DNA from 3 places in the Streptomyces sp. NPDC020917 genome. Region 2 is predicted to be linked to each of the others. Evidence: riboswitches for the same ligand, from Rfam matches in the RefSeq annotation. Region 2 holds a riboswitch; each other region holds the start of a gene.

Region 1 (7,143 bases), on a different contig from region 2:
CCCGCGGTCTCGGGCAGGATCGGCAGGTCGATCACGGTCAGCCGCAGCAGCCGCCCGAAGGACGTCACCACGCCGACGTCCGCGCGGGCGGTCGTCGGTACCGCGGACACGATCACGTCGTGCTTGACGCGCTTGCCGTCGCCGCCGAGTTCGTCGCCGGTGGCGGTGCGGGCCAGCAGGCCGGTCGAGGACAGCAGGACCCGGCACGGGTCGTCGGCGACCTCCAGCGGCACCGCGGTGACCGGCGTGTCGGCCGACTCCATCAGGACGGTGCGGCGCTCGGTGCCGTACTGCTTGGCCACCGCGGCCAGTTCGGCCGACACCAGCTTGCGCAGCTCCGCGTCGGACTCCAGGATCCGGGTCAGCTCGGCGATCTCGGCGTTCAGCCGGTCCCGCTCGGACTCCAGCTCGATGCGGTCGAAGCGGGTGAGGCGGCGCAGCGGGGTGTCGAGGATGTACTGGGTCTGCACGTCGGACAGACTGAAGCGCTCGATCAGGCGCTCCTTGGCCTGCGCCGCGTTCTCGCTGGCCCGGATGATCGCGATGACCTCGTCGATGTCGACCAGGGCCACCAGCAGGCCGTCGACCAGGTGCAGCCGGTCGCGGCGCTTGGTGCGGCGGAACTCGCTGCGCCGGCGCACCACGTTGAACCGGTGGTCGACGTAGACCTCCAGCAGCTCCTTCAGGCCCAGGGTCAGCGGCTGGCCGTCCACCAGGGCCACGTTGTTGATGCCGAAGGAGTCCTCCATCGGCGTCAGCTTGTAGAGCTGCTCCAGCACGGCCTCGGGGTTGAAGCCGTTCTTGATCTCGATGACCAGGCGCAGGCCGTGGGCCCGGTCGGTGAGGTCCTTGACGTCGGCGATGCCCTGCAGCTTCTTCGCGCCGACCATGTCCTTGATCTTGGCGATCACCTTCTCGGGGCCGACGTTGAACGGCAGTTCGGTGACCACCAGGCCCTTGCGGCGGGCGGTGACGTCCTCCACCGAGACGGTGGCGCGGATCTTGAAGGTGCCGCGGCCGCTCTCGTAGGCGTCCCTGATGCCGGACAGGCCGATGATCCGGCCGCCGGTCGGCAGGTCCGGGCCCGGCACGTGCCGCATCAGCGCGTCCAGGTCGGCGTTGGGGTACCGGATGAGGTGCCGGGCCGCGGCGATGACCTCGCCGAGGTTGTGCGGCGGCATGTTCGTGGCCATGCCGACCGCGATCCCGGACGCGCCGTTGACCAGCAGGTTGGGGTAGGCCGACGGCAGCACGGAGGGCTCGCGCTCCTGGCCGTCGTAGTTGGGCGCGAAGTCGACGGTGTCCTCGTCGATCGACTCGACCATCAGCTGCGCCGGGCCGGACATCCGGGCCTCGGTGTACCGCATGGCGGCCGGCATGTCGTCGAGCGAACCGAAGTTGCCGTGCCCGTCGACCAGCGGCAGGCGCTGCGAGAACGGCTGCGCCATCCGCACCATCGCGTCGTAGATCGACGCGTCGCCGTGCGGGTGCAGCTTGCCCATGACCTCGCCGACGACGCGCGCGCACTTGACGAAGCCGCGCTCGGGCCGCAGGCCCATCTCGTTCATCTGGTAGACGATGCGCCGGTGCACGGGCTTCATGCCGTCGCGGGCGTCGGGCAGGGCGCGCGAGTAGATCACCGAGTAGGCGTATTCGAGATACGAGCCCTGCATCTCGTCCACGACGTCGATGTCGAGGATGCGCTCCTCGAAGTCGTCGTCGGGAGGCGGGGTCTTCGTGGTGCGGCGGGCCATCTCGGCGGCGCTCCTTCTTCTGGTTGCCTTCCGGAACGGGTGTCCGGATCCTTCGGGTGGACCGGTGAGCTGACGCGGACCATTGTGACGCGCCGCACCGACAGCGCGGACGACGACCCGTCCCCGACCACGCCGTGCCGCCGTCCACCGAACCCCGGGGCCTGTCGTGTGCGGGAACTTCGCCGATCGTCGGCACGCTTGCCTAGAGTGGCAGCACTCTACGCAGTCACGCAGCAGCGACCGGAAGGACAGCTTGCCCATGGGTCACACGGCCTCCCCGGAGGCACACTCCAGCGGCCTCACAGCCACCGAGCACCGCCTGGCGAACGGCCTGCGGGTGGTGCTCTCCGAGGACCACCTCACCCCGGTCGCGGCCGTGTGCCTCTGGTACGACGTCGGTTCACGCCACGAGGTCAAGGGTCGCACCGGTCTCGCCCACCTCTTCGAGCACCTGATGTTCCAGGGCTCGGCGAGCGTCCAGGGCAACGGCCACTTCGAACTGGTGCAGGCCGCAGGCGGATCGCTCAACGGCACCACGAGCTTCGAGCGCACCAACTACTTCGAGACGATGCCCGCCCACCAGGTCGAACTGGCCCTGTGGCTGGAGGCCGACCGGATGGGCAGCCTGCTGACCGCCCTGGACCTGCAGAGCCTGGACAACCAGCGGGACGTGGTGAAGAACGAGCGCCGCCAGCGCTACGACAACGTCCCCTACGGCACCGCCTTCGAGAAGCTGACCGCGATGGCGTACCCCGAGCCGCACCCGTACCACCACACCCCGATCGGCTCGATGGCCGACCTGGACGCGGCCTCGCTGGAGGACGCCCAGGCGTTCTTCCGCACGTACTACGCGCCCGGCAACGCGGTGCTCTCGGTCGTCGGCGACATCGACCCGGCGCAGACGCTCGGCTGGATCGAGAAGTACTTCGGCAGCATTCCGGCGCACGACGGGAAGCCGGAGCCGCGGGACGGCTCGCTCCCGGACGTCATGGGCGGGCAGTTGCGCGAGGTCGTCGAGGAGGACGTCCCGTCGCGCGCGCTGATGGCCGCGTACCGGCTCCCCGCGGACGGCACCCGGGAGGGTGACGCCGCGGACCTGGCGCTGACGGTGCTGGGCGGCGGCGAGTCGTCCCGGCTGCACAACCGCCTGGTGCGGCGCGACCGCACCGCGGTGACCGCCGGCTTCGGGCTGCTGCGGCTGGCCGGCGCGCCCTCGCTGGGCTGGCTGGACATCAAGGCGTCCAGCGGCGTCGAACTGCCGGTCATCGAGGCATCGGTGGACGAGGAGCTGGCCCGGTTCGCCGAGCAGGGGCCCACCACCGAGGAGATGGAGCGGGCGCAGGCCCAGCTGGAGCGGGAGTGGCTGGACCGGCTGGCGACGGTCGGCGGGCGCGCCGACGAACTGTGCCGGTTCGCGGTGCTGTTCGGTGACCCGCAGCTGGCCCTGACCGCGGTCGACCGGGTGCTGGCGATCACCCCCGAGGAGGTCAAGGCGGTGGCCGCGGCCCGGCTGCGGCCCGACAACCGCGCGGTGCTGGTGTACGAGCCCACCGGCGGCCCGGCCGAGACCGAGGAGCAGGAGGGCGAGGAGCCGGACATCGAGGAGCAGGCCATCGTCGAGGCCGGGGACTCGGGCGCTGAGAACAAGGAGGGTGAGCTGTGAGCGACGCACGCGAGGCCGTCATGATGTTCCATCCGCAGCCAGCCGCGGGGGAGCCCAAGCCGTGGGCGTTCCCGGCGCCCGAGCGCGGGGCGCTCGGGAACGGCCTGACCCTGCTCACCAGCCACCGTCCCGGCCAGCAGGTGATCGCGGTCGAGGTGATGCTGGACGCGCCGCTGGACGCCGAGCCCGCCGGCCTCGACGGGGTCGGCACGATCATGGCCAGGGCCCTGTCCGAGGGCACCGACCAGCACACCGCCGAGGAGTTCGCGGCGGAGCTGGAGCGGTGCGGCGCCACCATGGACGCGCACGCCGACCACCCCGGCGTGCGGGTCTCCCTGGAGGTGCCCGCGCGCCGGCTGGACCGCGCGCTGACCCTGTTCGCCGAGGCGCTGCGCAGCCCGGCGTTCCCGGAGGACGAGATCAAGCGCCTGGTCGCCAACCGGCTCGACGAGATCCCGCACGAGCTGGCCAACCCGGCCCGCCGCGCGGCCATGGCCCTGTCCAAGGAGCTGTTCCCGGCCGAGCTGCGCTGCTCGCGGCCGCGGCAGGGCACCGAGGAGACGGTGCGGGCCATCGACGCCCCCGCGGTGCGCGCCTTCTACGACGCGCACGTGCGCCCGTCCACGGCCACCGCGGTGGTCGTCGGCGACCTCACCGGCATCGACCTGCCCGCGCTGCTCGACTCCACCCTCGGCCAGTGGACGGGTGGCACCGGGCAGCCGCGGCCGCGCCCCGCGATCACCTCGAACGACACCGCGCGGGTGGTGATCGTCGACCGGCCCGGTTCGGTGCAGACGCAGGTGCTGATCGGCCGCACCGGCCCGGACAAGCAGGACCCGGTGTGGGCGGCGCAGGTCCTCGGCACGTACTGCCTGGGCGGCACGCTGACCTCCCGGCTGGACCGGGTGCTGCGCGAGGAGAAGGGCTACACCTACGGCGTGCGGGCCTTCGGGCAGGTGCTGCTGTCGTCCGCCGACGGCACCGGCGCCGCGCTGCTGGCCATCAGCGGCTCGGTGGCCACCGAGGTGACTGGCCCGGCGCTCGCCGACGCCTGGCAGGTGATCCGCACCCTCGCCGAGGGCGGGCTCACCGACGACGAGCGCGACGTCGCGGTGCAGAACCTGGTCGGCGTGGCCCCGCTGCGCTACGAGACCGCCGCCGCGGTCGCCGGCACCCTGGCCGACCAGGTCGAGCAGCAGCTGCCGGACGACTTCCAGGCGCATCTGTACGCGCGGCTGGCCGCGACCGGCACCGTCGAGGCGACCGCCGCCGTGGTCAACGCCTTCCCGCTGGACCGCATGGTGGTGGTCCTGGTCGGCGACGCCGGGCAGATCGCCGAGCCGGTGCGGGAGCTGGGCATCGGCCCGGTGACCGTCGTGTCCTGACGCCCTCGTCGCGTCGTTCTCCTGAACCCCGGTGCCGCCCTGCGCGGCGCCGGGGTTCCGTGTGCCAGGAGCCGGCGCGCCCGGGGCCCGCACGTCCGGGGCGCGAAGTCCCTTGGGATTTCTGTCCTGTTGTGCCCGAATTGAGCGGCTCGCGGGCGTGTGTGGCGTGCGCTACATATCGACGGATCTGCTTGGTGTTCGCCGGACCGCCCGGATAGCGTCAACGCTCCCCGGCCCTGCAGGGTCGGGCACCGCCCGGCCGTGCCGGGCGCACATCCGCACATCGCCGAGTCCCCGTCCAGGGGAGCCGGGGACCCACCCCTCGTGTCCGCCGCCGCGCGGTCCTGAGGGAGTTCCCCCGGGGTGAATCGGGAGCCTTCGCCGTCGCCGGCCCAGGGGCGCCCGTAGGAGACCTTCCTGCTCCGAACCCGTCAGCTAACCCGGTAGGCGAGAAGGAAGGAAAGGAGCGACGCCTCCATGGCGTTCCGCGTTCGCCCCGCCCTGCGCGGGAAGCACCGGCGTCGGCGGCCCGGCCGTGCCGCCGCCACCCTGGCCGGCGTCGCCGTGATCGCCGGCGCCGGAGCGTTCGGCGCCACCGCGCTGGCCGCCCCCGACCACCATCCGCGCCCGGTCGCCGCCGCGGCCAAGAAGAACGTGCTGTCCCAGGCCACGTCGGTCACCGGCTCGCTGGCGAACAGCTTCTCCGCCCAGGCCGACGTGCAGCGTACGGTCGCCAACACCGCCCAGGAGCAGGTCCGGCAGGCCCGCGCCGAGGCCGAAGCCGCGGCCAAGGCCAAGGCGGCGGCGGAAGCGAAGGCCAAGGCGGCCGCGGCGGCCAAGGCCAAGGCGAAGGCCGCCGCGCAGGCGAAGGCCGCTGCCAAGGCCGCCGCTGCCAAGGCTGCCGCTGCCAAGGCTGCCGCTGCCAAGGCTGCCGCGGCCCAGGCTGCCGCGGCCCAGGCGGCGAAGGCCGGGGCGGTCAGCGCCGCCAAGCAGCCGGTGGCCGCCGCCACGACGGCCGCCGCAGACTCCGGCTGGACCAAGCCGGTCGACGCGTCCATCGGCACCCCGTACCACCAGGCCGGCTCCAACTGGTCCAGCGGCTACCACACCGGCGTGGACTTCCTCGTGGACTCCGGCACCCCGGTGCACGCGGTGGCCGCGGGCGTGGTCGTCTCGGCGGGCGCGGACGGCGCGTACGGCAACGACGTGATCATCAAGCACGCCGACGGCATGTACACCCTGTACGGCCACCTGACGCAGCCGCTGGTGTCCGCCGGCCAGACCGTCACCGAGGGCCAGGAGATCGGCATCTCCGGCGCCACCGGCAACGTCACCGGACCGCACCTGCACTTCGAGGTGCGCACCACCCCGGACTACGGCTCGGACGTCGACCCGATCGCGTACCTCGCCGAGCACGGTGTGACCGTCTGACGTCCCGCGTCAGGCACCCTGTACGGCCCGGCCGCCCACCGGTCGGGCCCGCCTCGAAGGCCCCGGTTCTGCCACCGGGGCCTTCGTGCGTCCCGGGCCGCCGCGGGTGCTTCCCCCGCAGCTGATCACCGCGGGCGGCCGCCCCGCCCGCCCGGAACGTGCCGCCCTGTCCGCAATAAAATCAAGAATTCGCCACCTCTTTTCCCTTTTCCGTGCGCCCTGGAATAGAGTCACGGGCATAATGCGGGGGAGGGAACGGAGTTCTGCGATGCGGAATCGGACGTGAACGGGGCGGACGGCACCGGGCGGCGTATCTCCGCCCAGGTGGTGTGCACGGCGATCCGCGACGACATCGTCGCGGGATTCTTCCCGCCCGGCAGCAGACTGACCGAGGAACTGCTCGCGCAGCGCTACGGCGTCTCGCGGGTGCCGGTGCGCGAGGCGCTGCGCACCCTGGAGTCCGAGGGGTTCGTCCGCACCCGCAGGCACGCGGGCGCGTCGGTCGCGGAGCCGACCGAGCAGGAGGCCGCGGACCTGCTGGAGATGCGCGGCCTGCTGGAGCCGCTGGGCGCCGCCCGCGCCGCCCAGCGCCGCACCGAGGCCCACCTCAAGGTGCTGCGCGGGCTGGTCCGGTTGGGCCAGGAGCGCGCGGTGCAGGGGCAGTCCGCGGATCTGACCTCGCTGAACGGCTGGTTCCACGAGACGCTCGCCCAGGCGTCCGGCAGCCCGACGCTGGCCGCGCTGCTCACCCAGCTGCGGCACAAGATCGCCTGGGTCTACGGGGACGGCTCCGTGGTGCGGGTGCGCGAGGCGTGGGACGAGCACGCGGCGATCGTGGACGCGGTGGCCCGCGGCGACGCGGAACGGGCCCGCCGGCTGGCCGCCGTCCATGTGGAACGGGCGTCGGCGG
Region 2 (7,143 bases):
TGATGGCCCAGCTCATCCACCTGGAGAGCGCCGCGCCCGAGCAGGACATCCACCTGTACGTCAACTCGCCGGGCGGGTCCTTCTCCGCGATGACCGCGATCTACGACACGATGCAGTTCGTCACCTGCGATGTGGCGACCGTCTGCATCGGCCAGGCGGCGTCGGCCGCCGCGGTGCTGCTCGCCGCGGGAGCGCCGGGCAAGCGGATGATCACCCCCGGTGCGCGGATCCTGATCCACCAGCCCTCGCTGAGCGAGGCGATCCAGGGCGACACCTCCGACCTGGAGATCCAGGCCAAGGAACTGCTCCGCACCCGCGAGCAGTTGGAGACACTGCTGGTCCGGCACACCGGGCAGGACGCGGAGCGCATCACGGCCGACATCGAACGGGACAAGGTGTTCGACGCCGAATCGGCGGTCGCCTACGGCCTGGTGGACCAGCTGACCACCAGCAGGAAGTCCAACACCACCCCGTACGGCCTGCGGTGACCCGACGTGGTGCCGGAGCTGCCACCCCTGCCCGCCCTCACCCGCTCCGAGGGTGAGCTGGTCGACTGCTATCTGGAGGTCGTCGATCTGCTGGGGAAGATCAACCCCAGCCGCACGACGGACACTTACCGGGCGCTGCGCGCCGCGCAGGCGCTGGTGGGACGGGCCGCGGCTCTCAAGGAAGCGCTGACCACGATGCACCTGCGCGGCGAGACCGAACTCCATCACGCCACGCTGGGCCGGGCGCTGCGGGTCCTGGACGGTGAACGCCGGTCCGCACTCGCCACGGTGACGCCGGATCCGGGAGCGCCGCCGACGCACTGACACGCCGAGACCCGGCCCGATGACGGCCGTTCGGCCCCGACACGCCCGACACGGTGACGGATTCGCTCAGTCCATTGGGCGTATCCAACAGGGTTTGTCAATTCGGTGCTGAATTGCGCATGTCGGCTGGACCCGCCGGCAAGCCGCTTCATCGGGCCAGGTCAGAGCGACGGACGCGGCGTCAGCGGACATGCTCCGGAGCCGCGTTCACTCGGATAGGTGAAACGTGACGAGGCTCACATAGCGCGTTTTCAGTCACACATCGCACCGTTTCGTGCGTAACCATCCGTGGTGACGACAAGCCCCCGTCGCCGTGACGGGGCGGTCCGTGCGGACGCCCAATCCTGCCGCCGCACGGATGCCAGGTCGACACGAGTGCACGCGGCAGGAGCGGAGGACCCAGCACGACGGGGCGGCACCGGACCGGATCCGGACCGCCTCTTGGGGTGAAGCCGCAGGTCAGCGGCCGGGCATTCTTCGCCTGCTCGAACCCGACAGGTCATCCTTCGCAGGCTGACGACGAAGGGTTGCGCATGCTCGCGCTCCACCACATGAACGTCCATCCCGTGTCCGCACGGCTCTCCCGGTTCGGGGCGGCGTCCGTGCTCACCGCGGCGGCCGTCGCCGCACCCGCCCTGATCCCCGGCGCCCTCCCGTCCGCGCAGGCCGCCTCGCTGTCCACCCTGGCCCTGGACATCGCCGCCTCGAAGCAGGGCGCCCCGTACCAGTGGGGGGCGACCGGCCCCTACCGGTTCGACTGCTCGGGGCTGACCCAGTACTCGTTCAAGCGTGCGGGCAAGACCCTGCCCCGCACCGCCGCCGCCCAGTACAACAGCACCCGGCACATCAGCGCCTCCGCGCGCCGCGCCGGTGACCTGGTGTTCTTCCACGCCGGCTCCTCGGCCTCGTCGGTGTACCACGTCGGCATCTACGCCGGCGACGGCCGCATCTGGCACGCGCCGAGGACCGGCGCCTCGGTCCGCCTGGAGCGGATCTGGACCAGCCGCGTCTGGTACGGCCGCGTCAGGTGAGCAGCTCCGGCTCACTGGGGCCAGGACCGCTCGACGACCTCCTCGCCTTCCTCCTCGGCGGCCGCCCCGGCGTCTTCCCGGACGTCGCGGCGCGCCACAGGCCCGCGGGCGGGAGCGCGACCGGGGCCGGGGACGGTCCCTGCGACGGGTCCGCCGTCATACCGCCAGCGCCCGGCCCCAACCGCGGGCCACCCGCCAGCAGGCCACCGCACCGCATGCGGCGCCGACGGCGAGCAGCACGGCAGCACCCCGGAGGGTGGGACCCGTGTCGCCCGCCGCGGCGTGCCTCAGGGTCTGGGCCGCCCAGTACCCGGGAGAGGCCGGGCTGACCGCGCGCAGCCACCCCGGCAGCAGGTCCAGCGGGACCAGGGCGCCGCCGAGGGTGGTCAGGAACAGCGCGCCGATGTCGAATGCGGCGCTCAACTGGCCGTAGCTGCGCACCAGCACGCCGGCCGCGGTCCCCAGGCCCAGCAGCGCCAGCCCCCAGGCGCCGCAGGCGACCACCAGCAGTCCCGGTGCGGCCACCGGCATCCCGAACGCCACGATGCCGAAGCCGAGCACCACGGCCTGCTGCACCACGAGCACGCCCAGGACCGGCACGGCCTTGCCCACGAGGAGTTCCACCGGCCGCACCGGGGTGGCGCGCAACCGGTCCCACGTGCGCCACATGCGCTCGGACAGGATCGAGCCGCCGACGATGGACAGGGCCAGCAGCGAGAACGTCACCAGCGACCCGACCACGGCCTGGGCGGTCCCGCCCGGCCCCTGCGCCTGCTCGTACAGCGGCCGCGTGGCCGTCAGCAGCATGAGGGGCATCACCATCCGCCCGGCGAGCGGCCCTGGTTCGTGCAGCAGCACGGTCGTGTTGTGCCGGATCAGGACGCCGGTGCGGTGCAGGGCGTCGCGGGTGCGGCCGGGCTCGGTCAGCCGGCCGGATCCCGGCGCGCCGGCGGCCGCCACGGTTCCGCCCGGTCGGACGTCGAGGTGCATCTGAGGCTCCTTCAGGTGTGCGCGCGTCACAGGGAGTCGGGTGGGACCGCGGCGGATCGGCGGATCGGCGCGGCAGGGCGGCCGTGCGCCCGCCGCTTCCCCGCGATGCGGGCCTGCGGCCCGGAAGCAGGCCGGAGAGGGGGCCGGTCAGGCCACCCGGGCCGCAGACCCGGCGGCCCCGGCGCCGGAGGTCTCCGCGCCCGCCGTGCTCTGCGGGCCCTCCGCGGCCAGCGACCGGTACAGGTCCAGGTCGGGGCGGCGCACGTCGACACTGACCGGGGCGCAGCCCGCGGCGAGCAGTTCGGCGAGGTCCGCCGGCGGGTTGCGGGTGGCGATCCGCAGCCCGTGCGGCCCCTCCTCGCGGGTCCGCCGGTCCAATTCCGGCGACAGCACCGGACGCGCTCCCGCCGGATCCAGGCTGATCCGGATCTCCCCGGGCAGGTCGGCGGTGAGCCCGGCGCGGTCCCCTCTGGCCACCACCCTGCCGCGTCTGACGACCGCCAACGTGGCGTCCAGGTCGACCAGTTCGGGCAGGTAGTGGGTGGTGTAGAGGACGGCCGCGCCGGCCGAGGCGCGGGCCCGCACCGCGGCCAGCAGCGCCTGCCGCGTCTCGGGGTCGGCACCCGCCGTCGGCTCGTCGAGCAGCAGGACGCGCGGTGTGGCGACCATGGCGGCCGCGGCCTGGGCGCGCCGCCGCTGACCGCCGGAGAGCACCGCGCACCTGCGGTCCAGCACCTCCCCGAGCATCAGCTCCTCCGCCACGCCCTCGACCGACCGCCGGGCGGCGGCCCGGCGCAGCCCGGCGAGCCCGGCGAAGAGCTGGAGGTGCTCGCGGACGGTGACGGTCGGGTAGAGGGCGAGTTCCTGCGGCGCGACGCCGAGCAGAGCCCGTGCGGCGCGCGGGTGTTCACGGGCGTCGATGCCGCAGACCCGCACGGTTCCCGCTTCGGGCCTCACCAGCCCGGTGACGACCTCGACGAACGTGGACTTGCCGGCGCCGTTGTGCCCGATCAGCCCGGTGATCTCACCGGGGCCCACCTCCAGGCTGAAGCCGTCCAGCGCCCGGCGCTCGCCGTAGCGCATCACCAGCCCCTCGGCCGAGAGCATCGGCCACCACCCCCATAAAGTTGATCTACACCGTATAGATCTACAGTGTAGAGGCATGAGCGGGAAACGGGAAGAGATTCTGGACGCCGCCGTGGCGATCGCCGACGAGCGCGGCCTGGCCGGGGTGTCCATGCGGTCGGTCGCACAGGCCGTCGGCGTCACGCCCATGGCGCTGTATCCGCACGTCGGGGACAAGGCCGGACTGCTCGACGCGATGCTCGGCCGGCTGCTCGGCATGGTCTTCCAGACCGCGCCGGCGCTGTCCGTCGTCACCGACTGGCGTGAGCGCGTGCGGTTGTTCGCACGGACCGCGCGGACGCTGGCGCAGGGCCACCCCTGGGTGACGGGGCTGCTGTTCTCCCGTCCCGCCGTGACGCCCGACGCGGTGACCACCGTCGACCTGCTCTATCTGGCGCTGCTGGACGCCGGCGTGCCGAAGTCCCAAGTGCCGCGCCTGGAGCGGCTGGTGAGTACCTACATGCTCGGCTGGATCGCGTCGGAGGCGGGCGGCAGGTTCGGGCCCGGCACCCTCGACCCGCGCGGGCGCCGCGGCCGGCTCCCCGACGGTGCGCTGCCCGGACACGACGCGGTGATGCCGTGGCTGGCCCAACCGGTCGACTGGGACGCCGAGTTCGACCGGGACCTCGACGACCTGGTGATGATGATCGAGACGCTGGCGGCGAGGGGGCAGGAATGACGTCCGGCACCTCCACCCGCCTGGCGGGCATACTCGCGCGCGCCGCCCGCGGCACCTTCCCCCCGCCCGACGGCTCGGTGACCTTCCTCCCCCAGCCCTCCGAGCGGGACGCGGGAGTGATCGCCTTCACCGCGCACACCGTGGTGTTCACCGACGCCGACCACGCCGAACTCGCGGCGCTGCTGCCGCCGGACGACCTCGGCGCCCCGCTGTGCCCGCCGTTCCTCTCGGAGCTCACCGCGCGCACCGGGCGGGAAGTCGTCAACGTCGACCTGCTGACCGTGGCCGACCCGCTGCCGGGGCCGCCACCCCTCGACCTGCGCGAGACGAAGGACCGCGGGCACCCGCGCATCCTCCGCGCCCTGCGGCACCGCGACGAGGTGCGCGCCTGGACGGTGCCCGGCGGCACGCTGGTGATCGGGCGCGGCGTGGCCGGGCGCTGGGAGACCGCGCTGGAGGTCGATCCTGCCGCCCGCGGCAAGGGCCTGGGCCGCGCGCTCGCCGCTGCGGCCCGGCACCTGGTGCCCGGCGGCGCGCCGCTGTGGGCGCAGGTCGCGCCCGGAAACGCGGCCAGCGTACGGGCGTTGCTGTCGGCCGGCTTCGCGCCCGTGGGGGCGGAGGCGCTGATGGTGCGTCCGCACGGTGCGGCACGGACACCCGGCTGACGGAACGCCGGTGCGGCGGCCCGGCCCGGCGTCAGGCCACGGTGACGGCCCAGGGGATCGTGATCCAGACCGTCTTGCCGCCGTCCGCGGTCGGCGTCACCTCGAGCCGGCCGCCGGACTCCTGGGTGAGGTGGCGCACGATCACCATGCCCCGGCCGTTGTCCTGCTGGACGGCGGCCGGTTGCCGCTGGGGGCGGCGCGGGTGGCTGTCGGTGACGCCGATGTACAGCTGCTCGGAGCGTTCCAGGCGGACGTCGACGGTGAAGGTCGGCGAGAGCCCGGACGTGTGCAGCACCGCGTTGGTGGCCAGCTCCGAGACGATGAGCCGGACCGCGTCCGCCGCTTCGTCGCCCGGTGGCATGCCCCAGTCGGCGAGGAGGCCGCAGACGTAGCGGCGGGCCGTCGTGACCGACGCCGGGTCGCTCGGCAGCGTGACGGATGCTTCCTGAAGATCTGCCATGGCGCCGCCGTTCCCTTTCCCGCCCTGACCTCCCTCCGACGCGGGACCCGGGGCCGCGCGGCGGGCAGGCCGCCACCGCGACGCGACGGGTTCGCGCCAGAGTGACACCAATCGTGCCGCTCCTCCGGTCGCTCCACAGCTGTCTGCATATATCTGTCGCTCGAACCAGTGAACCGCGCTACCCGGATGCGCCCGCGATGGGCAGACTGGACTGACGCATGCCGCCCGGCGGACAGCCCGGAGTGCAGGAGGCGCCTGACCCCATGGAACGAGTTCCGGCCGTGCGCCGGCGGCGTCTCGGCGAGGAGCTGCGGCGGCTGCGCGACCTTTCGGGCCTCACCAGCGGCGAGGCCGCGCTGCGGGCCGGCTGGCACCAGTCGAAGGTCAGCCGCATCGAGACCGCCCGCAGCACCGTCACCGTCGCGGACGTCGGCGTGCTGCTGGACGTCTACGCGGTACGCGACCGGCGGGTGCGGGACCTGCTGACGATGCTCGCCGGGCGGGCCCACCGGCGCGGCTGGTGGCACGAGTTCCGCGAGGTACTCCCGGTGGAGTACCGGGACTTCATCACCCTGGAGACCGGCGCGGGCCGGATCCTTTCGCTGGAGAACAGCGTGGTGCCCGGGCTGCTGCAGACCCCCGCCTACGCCCGCGCGCTGACCGCGGGCGTGATGCCGCAGCTCGCCGCGGACGAGGTCGCCGCGCTGGCCGAGGTGCGCACGGCGCGGCAGTCGGTGCTGCGGCAGGACCCACCGCCGCGGCTCGAAGCGGTGCTGGACGAGGCGGTGTTGCGGCGGGACGTGGGCGGCCCCGAGGTGATGGACGGTCAGCTGGCGCACCTGGAGGAGGCCGCCCGGCTGCCCCATGTCCGGTTGCAGGTCGTGCCGTTCGGCGCCGGCGGGCACCCGGGCGTGACCAACTCCTTCGTCATCTTCGTGTTTCCGCAGATGCCCGAACTTGATGTTGTGGTGGTCGACCATCTGACCGGTAGTCTCCACGTCGATCGCACAGAGGACGTCGCGGCCTACACCGCGGCGTTCACCGGCCTGCGCGCCCGTGCGCTTCCATGCGAGGAGTCCGCGGCCCTGATCGCCGGGATCCGCGCCGGGTCGGCACGGTAGCGCTCCCGCATCGAGGAGGCATCATGACGACCGCCGGTCTGACGTGGCGGCGCAGCAGTCACAGCACCGCGGCCAACAACTGCGTGGAGACCGCCCTGCTGGATCCCGGGCGGCTCGCCGTCCGCGACTCCAAGGACCCGCAGGGCCCTGCGCTGCAGTTCACGGCGGACGCCTGGACGGACTTCGTACGGGCGCTGTCGGACGGATCCGGTGCGGCGGGCGGCCTGCGCCCGCGCTGAGCACCCCTCCCGCCCGGTACG
Region 3 (7,143 bases), on a different contig from region 2:
GCGGCCTTCGCTCTTCCGTCAGCCAGGCGCGTCGTCGCAGGTCGGGAAGGCTCCGGGGGGCGGAGACGGGCAGGGTGCGGGGCCCGGGGAGTGGGAACTGAGCGTCCATCAGGTGGAATTGCCCCTGCGCGCAGTGACAGCCCGCTGGCATAGTCGCGGCATGGAGACGGATCCCCTCTGGACTCTCATCGCGGACAGCAGGCGGCAGGGGCTCACCGGTGACAAGCGGGACGCCTGGCTCCGCGAGGCCCTCCTGCGGACGCCGCTCGACGGCATCATCGGCTTCCAGGCGGGCCTGGAACGGCGGGTGGCGCAGTCCAGGACCTGGAGCCTGTGGGCCGCCGCCGACCGCGTCTTCGGCGGCTGGTGCTCCGACGACACGTTCTGCTACTTCCAGCACTGGCTGATCGGCCTGGGCCGCCCGGTGTTCGACGCGGCGGTCGACGACCCGGACTCCCTCGCGTACGTCCCCGAGGTGCTGCGGCTGTCCGCCCGCCCCCGCGAGAGCTGGTACGACGACCACCCGACCTGGGAGTCGCTGGACCGGCTCGCCCCCGAGGCGTACGAGCGCGTGTCGTCGCTCCCGGCCGACGCCCTGGACGCCGCCGTCCGCGCGCGGCGGGCCGCCTCCGGCCCGCGCGGCACCACCGGTACGGCGCCGCGCGGCGACCGGTGGAGCGCGCTGGACGAGCCGGAGGCGGCCCGCCGGCTGCCCCGGCTCAGCGAGATGTTCCCGCTGCCGCGGCCCTGAGCGCGGGCGGGGTCCGCGGCCGTCAGACGCCGTTGACCAGCCGGATGTACCGCACCCAGTCCCAGTTGGGCCCGGGGTCGGTGTGGTCGGTGCCGGGCACCTGGTAGTGGCCGATGATGTGGTCGCGGTCCTTGGGGATGCCGTACTTGTCGCAGATCTCCGCGGTCAGCGCGGCCGACGCGTGGTACATCGCGGTGGTGAAGTACGACGGCTGGTCCACCCAGCCCTCGTGCTCGATGCCGATGCTGCGGGTGTTGTAGTCCCAGTTGCCGGCGTGCCAGGCGATGTCCTTCTCGCGCACGCACTGGTCGATCGCGCCGTCCGCGGACCGCACGACGTAGTGCGCGGCCGCCGCGTGCGTCGGGTCCTGGAACAGCTTGATGGTGTCGGAGAAGGTCTCCTGCGTCACGTGGATCACCACGAGGTTGACCGGGTAGGCCGTGGGGCGGCTGGACACCGTGTAGTTGGAGGTGCTGGCCGGGGCCCAGGTGGCGCCCGGGTAGTCGACGGCCGCGGCGGAGGCCGTGCCGCGGCCGGTCCACAGCTCGCCGGCAAGTCCCGCGGTGGCCGCGGCGCCGAGCGCGAGGCCGCCGCGCAGCAGCGAGCGGCGGCTCGGCGGGGCCGAAGGGCCGGAGGCGGTCCCGGCGTGGGGGGTGGGGGGATTGCTGGGACGTGCCATGGCGGGCTCCTGAGGCGTCGCAGTGCGGACGTACCGCGGACGGATATGGACGAGTGCATGACAAGAACGTCGAGCCTGCCCATCGTGGGGCCGGTCGCCGCGGCCTGCCAAGCGGTTCGCGAATTGGCACAGGTCCAGACCGCTGGCACCCGGTGCACCGGGCGGCCGGCACCCGGTGCACCGGGCGGCCGGCACCCGGTGCACCGGGCGGCCGGCACCCGGTGCGCCCGCCGTCCGCCGCCGACCGCGTCCGCTCGCTCACTGACTGTAGTCACTCGCGTCGTCCCCGCATAACAACTGACACACGCTCATCTCTCCGCCAGGTCACGCCGGCTGACCGCTTTACGCCTTCTGTGCGCCGTGTGTCCGATTGGTTCCGCCGCCAACTCCCCGATTCGGCTTGGATTTCCCCCCCGGCTCTATTAACGTTCGATAACGCAGCGCGGTCGTCACCACCGCCGTCAGAGGCGGCACCGTGCGCTTGCCGAATCCCGTCCGCGGGAACCGGGGACCCGAGATCCTGGGGTGAATCGGGCGGCCGCAAGGCCGTTCGTAGGAGACCTTCCTGCTCCGAACCCGTCAGCTAACCCGGTAGGCGAGAGGGAAGGAAAGGAGAGCGCCCCCGTGGCGTCGAACCAGCCTGCCTACGCACCCGCCCGGCCCGAGACCGAGGCCGGAAACGGCGACGCGCCGCGGCCGGGACCCGACGGGGAGCAGCCCGCCTTCGCCTTCTTCGCCGACACCCACTCCACCGGTGGCTCCGACGCCGCGCGCACCGCCGCGGACTCCAGCGCCCACCGGATGCCGCGCCAGCGCACCATGGCCCGCGGCGGGACCGTGCTCGGCATCGCGGCGATGGCCGCCGTCGGCGCCGGCGGTGTCGCCGCCGCCGCAACGCCCGGCGCCCCCGCGCCGGGTGCCGCGCCGGCGGCCATCTCCGTGCCCGACGTCGTCCCCGCCGAGGCCGACCCCGTGCCCGCCTCCGCGGCGGCGCCCGCCGCCACCCCCGCGCCGAGCGTCATCAGCGACCCCGGCGAGGCGCTGCGCGCCCGCATCATCGGCCAGGCCACCGCGGAGCGCGAGGCCGCCGCCCAGGCGAAACGGGACGCCGCCGCGAAGGCCGCGGCCGAGCAGGCCGCCCGCGAGGCCGCGGCGCGCAAGGTGCGCGAGCAGGCGGCCGCGGCGAAGGCCGCCGCCGAGGCGAAGGCGAAGGCCGACGCGGAGGCCGCGGCCAAGGCCGAGGCCGAGCGCCTGGCCGCGCTCGCCGCCTCCTACATCAAGCCGCTGGCGTCCGCCACGCTGACCAGCACCTTCGGCGAGGCCGACCCCTGGGGCAACCTGCACACCGGGCAGGACTTCGCCGCCCCGACGGGCACCCCGGTGCACGCCGTGCACGGCGGCACCGTCACCTCCGCGGGCTGGGCCGGCGCCCAGGGCTACCGCGTGGTGCTCACCCTCGACGACGGCACGCAGCTCTGGTACTGCCACCTGTCGACGATGTGCGTGACCGAGGGGCAGGTGACGACCGGCGACACCGTCGGCCGCGTCGGCGCCACCGGCAACGTCGCGTCCCCGCACCTCCACCTGGAGGTCCGTCCCGGCGGTGCCGCCCCCGTCGACCCGCTCCCGTGGCTCCGCTCCCACGACGTGGCGGTCTGACGACCGGCACGCATCCCCCGAACCCCGGCGGCCCTGGCGAACCCCCCCTTGTCAGGGCCGTCGGCCTGTCCGCGGAAGGTCGAGCCGCCCGCTCCCCGTGGCCCCGCAGGGCGCCCTCCCGGACGTACCCAACTGGGGCGCCGCGCGACGGCGTGACCCGGCCGCGGGCCGGCCACGCCGTGCCGACGACCCACGGTCCGGGCCCGAACTCCCGCCGGGCGAAGGCTACTTGGCGGAACGGCCGGCGACGGCCCAGGAGGCCGCGGCGACGGCGCCGGCGACGGTGAAGACCGCGGGCCAGGCGCCGAGCTTCTTGGCCAGGGGGTGCGAACCCGCGAAGGCCGCCACATAGGCACCGGTCAGGGCAGCGGCCGCCCCTGTGCCGGCCTGCTGCCGCCACTCGCGGGCGGCCACCGCGCCGGCCGCGGCCAGCGCCGCGCCGCCGAGTTCGCGCCGCTTGGTCCACCGGGCGATCGCATAGCCGCCGACCAGCCCGCCGGCCGCCACCGTGCTCGCCGAAACCCCAGCCATGCCGTCCTCGCTTCCGTCGCGCCCGCGGGGCCGCCCCTTGTCCTGGAACGTCCCGTCACGTGCCGTTCGGTCCGAGACTAAGCGGTCTCCCCGCCGCCCGGTGGCCCGGGGTCGACCGGCGCAGGGTCGACCGGGCCGGGGGCCGGGGCGAACAGCGGAGGGCGGGGGACCGGCCGCCCGCCCGCGTCGAAGAGCAGGAAGATCAGCCGTCCGCCGGGCACCCCGAACGGGCCGGCCGCGCACATGGTGACCCAGCCCGGACCCAGCTCGGGGTGGAGCATCGGCCGCGACTCGTCCGCCCGCGGGCCCATGAACTCCGCCGACGGCGACTCGTACGCCGCGGCCACCACCGGATCGCGCCGCACGTCGGCCTGCAGCCGGGCCAGCGTGCGGTTGTGCGGGTTCGCCGAGACCGCGTGGCGCAGCTGCGGCACCAGCAGCGGCAGCCAGCTGTGCTCCCAGTCGCTCAGGGTCGTCCGGGCCTCGGGCGCCAGCAGCATCCACCGCATGGTGTTCCGCGGCACGTCCTCGTCCCTGAACAGCCGGGCGAACGCGGTGTTGTAGGCGACGACGTCCCACGCGACGTCGTTGAGGTACGCGATCTCGCCGGTCGAGCGCAGCACCCGCTCCCACGGCCGCGGTATCGCGGTCCCGGGCCGCGGGTCGAGCGGGCGGGCCGGCAGCAGGCCCGTCGCGTAGAGCACCACGGCCTCCCACTCGTGGTCGCTGAGGTGCAGGATCCGGGCGATGGGGGCCAGCACGTCGGTGCCGATGTGCGCCAGCCGGCCGCGTTCGACGTAGCCGTACTTGTGCTCGGGCCAGCCCAGCAGCAGGGTCATGTGCTCGTGCGTGAGCCCCTGGACCCGGCGGCCGCGCGGGTCGGCCCGGGGCGCGAGGCCCAGGTCGGCGGGGTCGACGCGCGCCCGCGCCCGGGCCAGCAGCGCCTGCAGGGCCTGGCGGTTGCGCATGCGTCACCTCCGCGTCTGTGGCGTGGGTCGGCGCCGGTACGCCGGACGAGCTGGGGCCCGCGTGTCCTCACCTGGCCGGTGCGGGCCTCGGTGGGGCCGTCGTGGGCCCCGCCGGGGCCGGTGTGGATCGGCGTCGATCCGGCCCGATCCGGCGCGGGTCCGCGCCGGTCAGGACCGTACGGCCGTACGGCCGGGGTACGGGAAGCCTACGCGAGCAGGAAGCCACGCCCCTACGGCAGTTGTGTCCGGTCGAGCCCTGCGGACAGCCGGAAGCCCGCCTCGAACCGGCTCGCCGCGCCGAGGCGTTGCATCAGCGTCTGCATCACGTCCGCCACCGCCCCGGTGTCGACGCCGAGTTCGCGGGCGATCCAGCCGTCGTCGTAGCCGTAGGACATCAGCCGCACGACCGTCTCCTCGAACGGGCTCAACTGCGGCCCCCCGGACGGCAGTCGGCCCTGGGACGGCGTGACGTACGGGGACGCGCGGACCCAGTACGCCTCGAACATCGCCAGGAACGACGGCGCCAGCACCGAGCCGCCGATCCGGATCACCGGCTCGTCCGGACCCGGTTCGCCGTTCGCCAGGGCGCGGCCGGGATACCCGGACAGGAAGACCGTGTCCCGGTCGAAGATCATCACGTCGTTGAAGGTGCGCACGATGCGGTCGATGACCCGGATCTCGACGCCGACCTCCGCCACCTGCCGCAGGAAGCGGTCGCAGTCCGGGTCCCGCAGCACCTCCGCGCTGTACAGCGCGCGCATGCGGATGCCCCGCGCGGCCATCGCCGCGCCCAACTGCAGGTTGGCGTCCAGGGTCACGCGGTCCGACGACAGCCGGCCCGGGACCAGCACGTCGACCGACTCGCGCACCGCGCCGACGATGCCCTGCAGTGCCCGCTCGCGGCTGCCCGGACCCCGGTACTCCTGGACGAGCACCTGCCGGCTCTCCGGGCCGTCCGGCTCGTCCGTCCCGTCGTCGTCGGCGCCGACGGCGGCAGCGGTGGCGGTGGCCGTCCCGGTCGCCGTGCCCAGGGCTTCCGGGCCGCTCGGGCCGTCGGGGCCCGAGGCGCTCGGGCCGAAGACGTTCAGCAGCTGGTGCGTCGTCTCGTTGGCCTCCTGCACGCTGCGCAACTGCGCGTTGGCGTGCGAGGTGTAGCTGCAGACCAGGGTCCGCAGTGCCGTCTCCGGATCGACCGCCTCCACCCGCCCGCCGGTCACCTCGACCAGCGCCAGCTCGCGCAGCGTCCGCCAGCCGGCCGCCACGCGCTGCGGGTCGAGCCCGGAGGCGGCGCTGATCTCGGCGACGCTGCCGTGCCCGCCGTGCGCGGCGGCGATCTCGAACAACGCAGCCGCGGCGGGCATGTCGCCCGGATCCCCGCCGATCGGCGGCGGCGCGCACGCGCCTTCTCTCGCTTCGGATTCCATCCGAGTGGACCTTCCTCGCCCGACCGGCGCGATCGGCGGTTTCCCGCCGCCGGTGCGCGCGAGCCCCCCGTGGGCCGGGTGGGCGACTCCCTACTGGAACTGAGTGTTACAGCAGCCTCACGACCTTTTCCAGAGCGAATCCGTCGAGGGAATGAAGAGGGGCAAAGCTGGTGAACGGGACGGTTCCGCCGGATGGTTCACGGAGTGGGGTCAGCGGCTGGGGCGCGCACGGACGTGCATGCGCTCCCCTTGAGCACCGTACAGGCTGAGCCACTCCACCGGCGTGGTACCGGCGTTGGCGAAACCGTGCGGGGTCCGGGTGTCGAACTCGGCCGCCTCGCCCGCCGTCAGCACCAGGTCGTGGTCGCCGAGCACCAGCCACAACCGCCCGGACAGCACGTACAGCCACTCGTAGCCCTCGTGCGTGCTCTGGTCCGGCCGTACGGACTGCGGCTTCCCGTCGGGGCCCGTCCGCGGCGGCAGGATCTGCTTGTAGGCGTTCAGCCCGCCCAGGTGCCGGGTCAGCGGCACGAACGTCTGCCCGTGCCGGGTGAACGGGCGCGGGTAGATCCGCGGGTCGCCGGTGGCGGGCGCGCCCACCAGTTCGTCCAGCGGCACCCGGTACTCCCGGGCCAGCGGCAGCAGCAGTTCCAGGGTGGGCCTGCGCTGCCCCGACTCCAGCCGGGACAGCGTGCTCAGCGAGATGCCGGTGGCGTCGCTGACCTGCGCGAGCGTCACCCCGCGCTCGCGCCGCAGGGCCCGCAGCCGCGGCCCGACCGCGGTCAGCACGCCGGTGATGTCGTGGTCGTCGCTCACCCCTCCATTTGCCGACCCGGCAAGAACCTTTGTCAAACCGACAGGGGCTGCCGGACGCTGTCCGGCGAGCGGTCCTGGCGTCCAGGACGGCCCGTGGCCGTCCCTGCCGGGCGGCGTGCGACCTGGGCGGATGCCGCGCGAGCGGGGCGTTTCCGAACGGCCCTGCCGTCCGGCGGCGAGCGCGTCGCCCGCCGATGGCGCGGGCGCCAGCCGGGTGGCGGAGGGCCGCGAGGCGACGTGACACGAAGGGAGCAGGCGGGTGGAGACAGAGGCGACGGGCGCGGGGGCGCCTGAACGGGACGGACGACGGGGGCC

Evidence for each region. A riboswitch is a leader RNA that binds a small molecule or an ion and turns the genes downstream of it on or off. The one in region 2 is predicted to bind cyclic di-AMP.
Region 1: linked by a shared signal. The riboswitch ahead of ACH4TG_RS21265 (M23 family metallopeptidase) and the one ahead of ACH4TG_RS13825 (C40 family peptidase) in region 2 are both predicted to bind cyclic di-AMP.
Region 3: linked by a shared signal. The riboswitch ahead of ACH4TG_RS07310 (M23 family metallopeptidase) and the one ahead of ACH4TG_RS13825 (C40 family peptidase) in region 2 are both predicted to bind cyclic di-AMP.

The regions. Positions count from the first base shown of each region.
Region 1 covers NZ_JBIRRR010000009.1:196,426-203,568, reverse strand. The annotation lists gene ACH4TG_RS21280 (DNA topoisomerase (ATP-hydrolyzing) subunit A) at 1-1,754, opposite strand, end outside; gene ACH4TG_RS21275 (M16 family metallopeptidase) at 2,014-3,417, shown strand; gene ACH4TG_RS21270 (M16 family metallopeptidase) at 3,438-4,802, shown strand; cyclic di-AMP (ydaO/yuaA leader) riboswitch at 5,077-5,266, shown strand; gene ACH4TG_RS21265 (M23 family metallopeptidase) at 5,280-6,233, shown strand; gene ACH4TG_RS21260 (GntR family transcriptional regulator) at 6,516-7,143, shown strand, end outside.
Region 2 covers NZ_JBIRRR010000005.1:346,632-353,774, forward strand. The annotation lists gene ACH4TG_RS13815 (ATP-dependent Clp protease proteolytic subunit) at 1-488, shown strand, start outside; gene ACH4TG_RS13820 (hypothetical protein) at 495-812, shown strand; cyclic di-AMP (ydaO/yuaA leader) riboswitch at 1,167-1,342, shown strand; gene ACH4TG_RS13825 (C40 family peptidase) at 1,346-1,843, shown strand; gene ACH4TG_RS13830 (ABC transporter permease) at 2,000-2,833, opposite strand; gene ACH4TG_RS13835 (ABC transporter ATP-binding protein) at 2,981-3,940, opposite strand; gene ACH4TG_RS13840 (TetR/AcrR family transcriptional regulator) at 3,996-4,637, shown strand; gene ACH4TG_RS13845 (GNAT family N-acetyltransferase) at 4,634-5,302, shown strand; gene ACH4TG_RS13850 (ATP-binding protein) at 5,334-5,762, opposite strand; gene ACH4TG_RS13855 (DUF5753 domain-containing protein) at 6,026-6,883, shown strand; gene ACH4TG_RS13860 (DUF397 domain-containing protein) at 6,907-7,122, shown strand.
Region 3 covers NZ_JBIRRR010000002.1:716,482-723,624, forward strand. The annotation lists gene ACH4TG_RS07300 (DUF4240 domain-containing protein) at 161-751, shown strand; gene ACH4TG_RS07305 (N-acetylmuramoyl-L-alanine amidase) at 774-1,430, opposite strand; cyclic di-AMP (ydaO/yuaA leader) riboswitch at 1,903-2,043, shown strand; gene ACH4TG_RS07310 (M23 family metallopeptidase) at 2,055-3,089, shown strand; gene ACH4TG_RS07315 (hypothetical protein) at 3,315-3,620, opposite strand; gene ACH4TG_RS07320 (XRE family transcriptional regulator) at 3,698-4,588, opposite strand; gene ACH4TG_RS07325 (hypothetical protein) at 4,819-6,012, opposite strand; gene ACH4TG_RS07330 (helix-turn-helix domain-containing protein) at 6,223-6,828, opposite strand.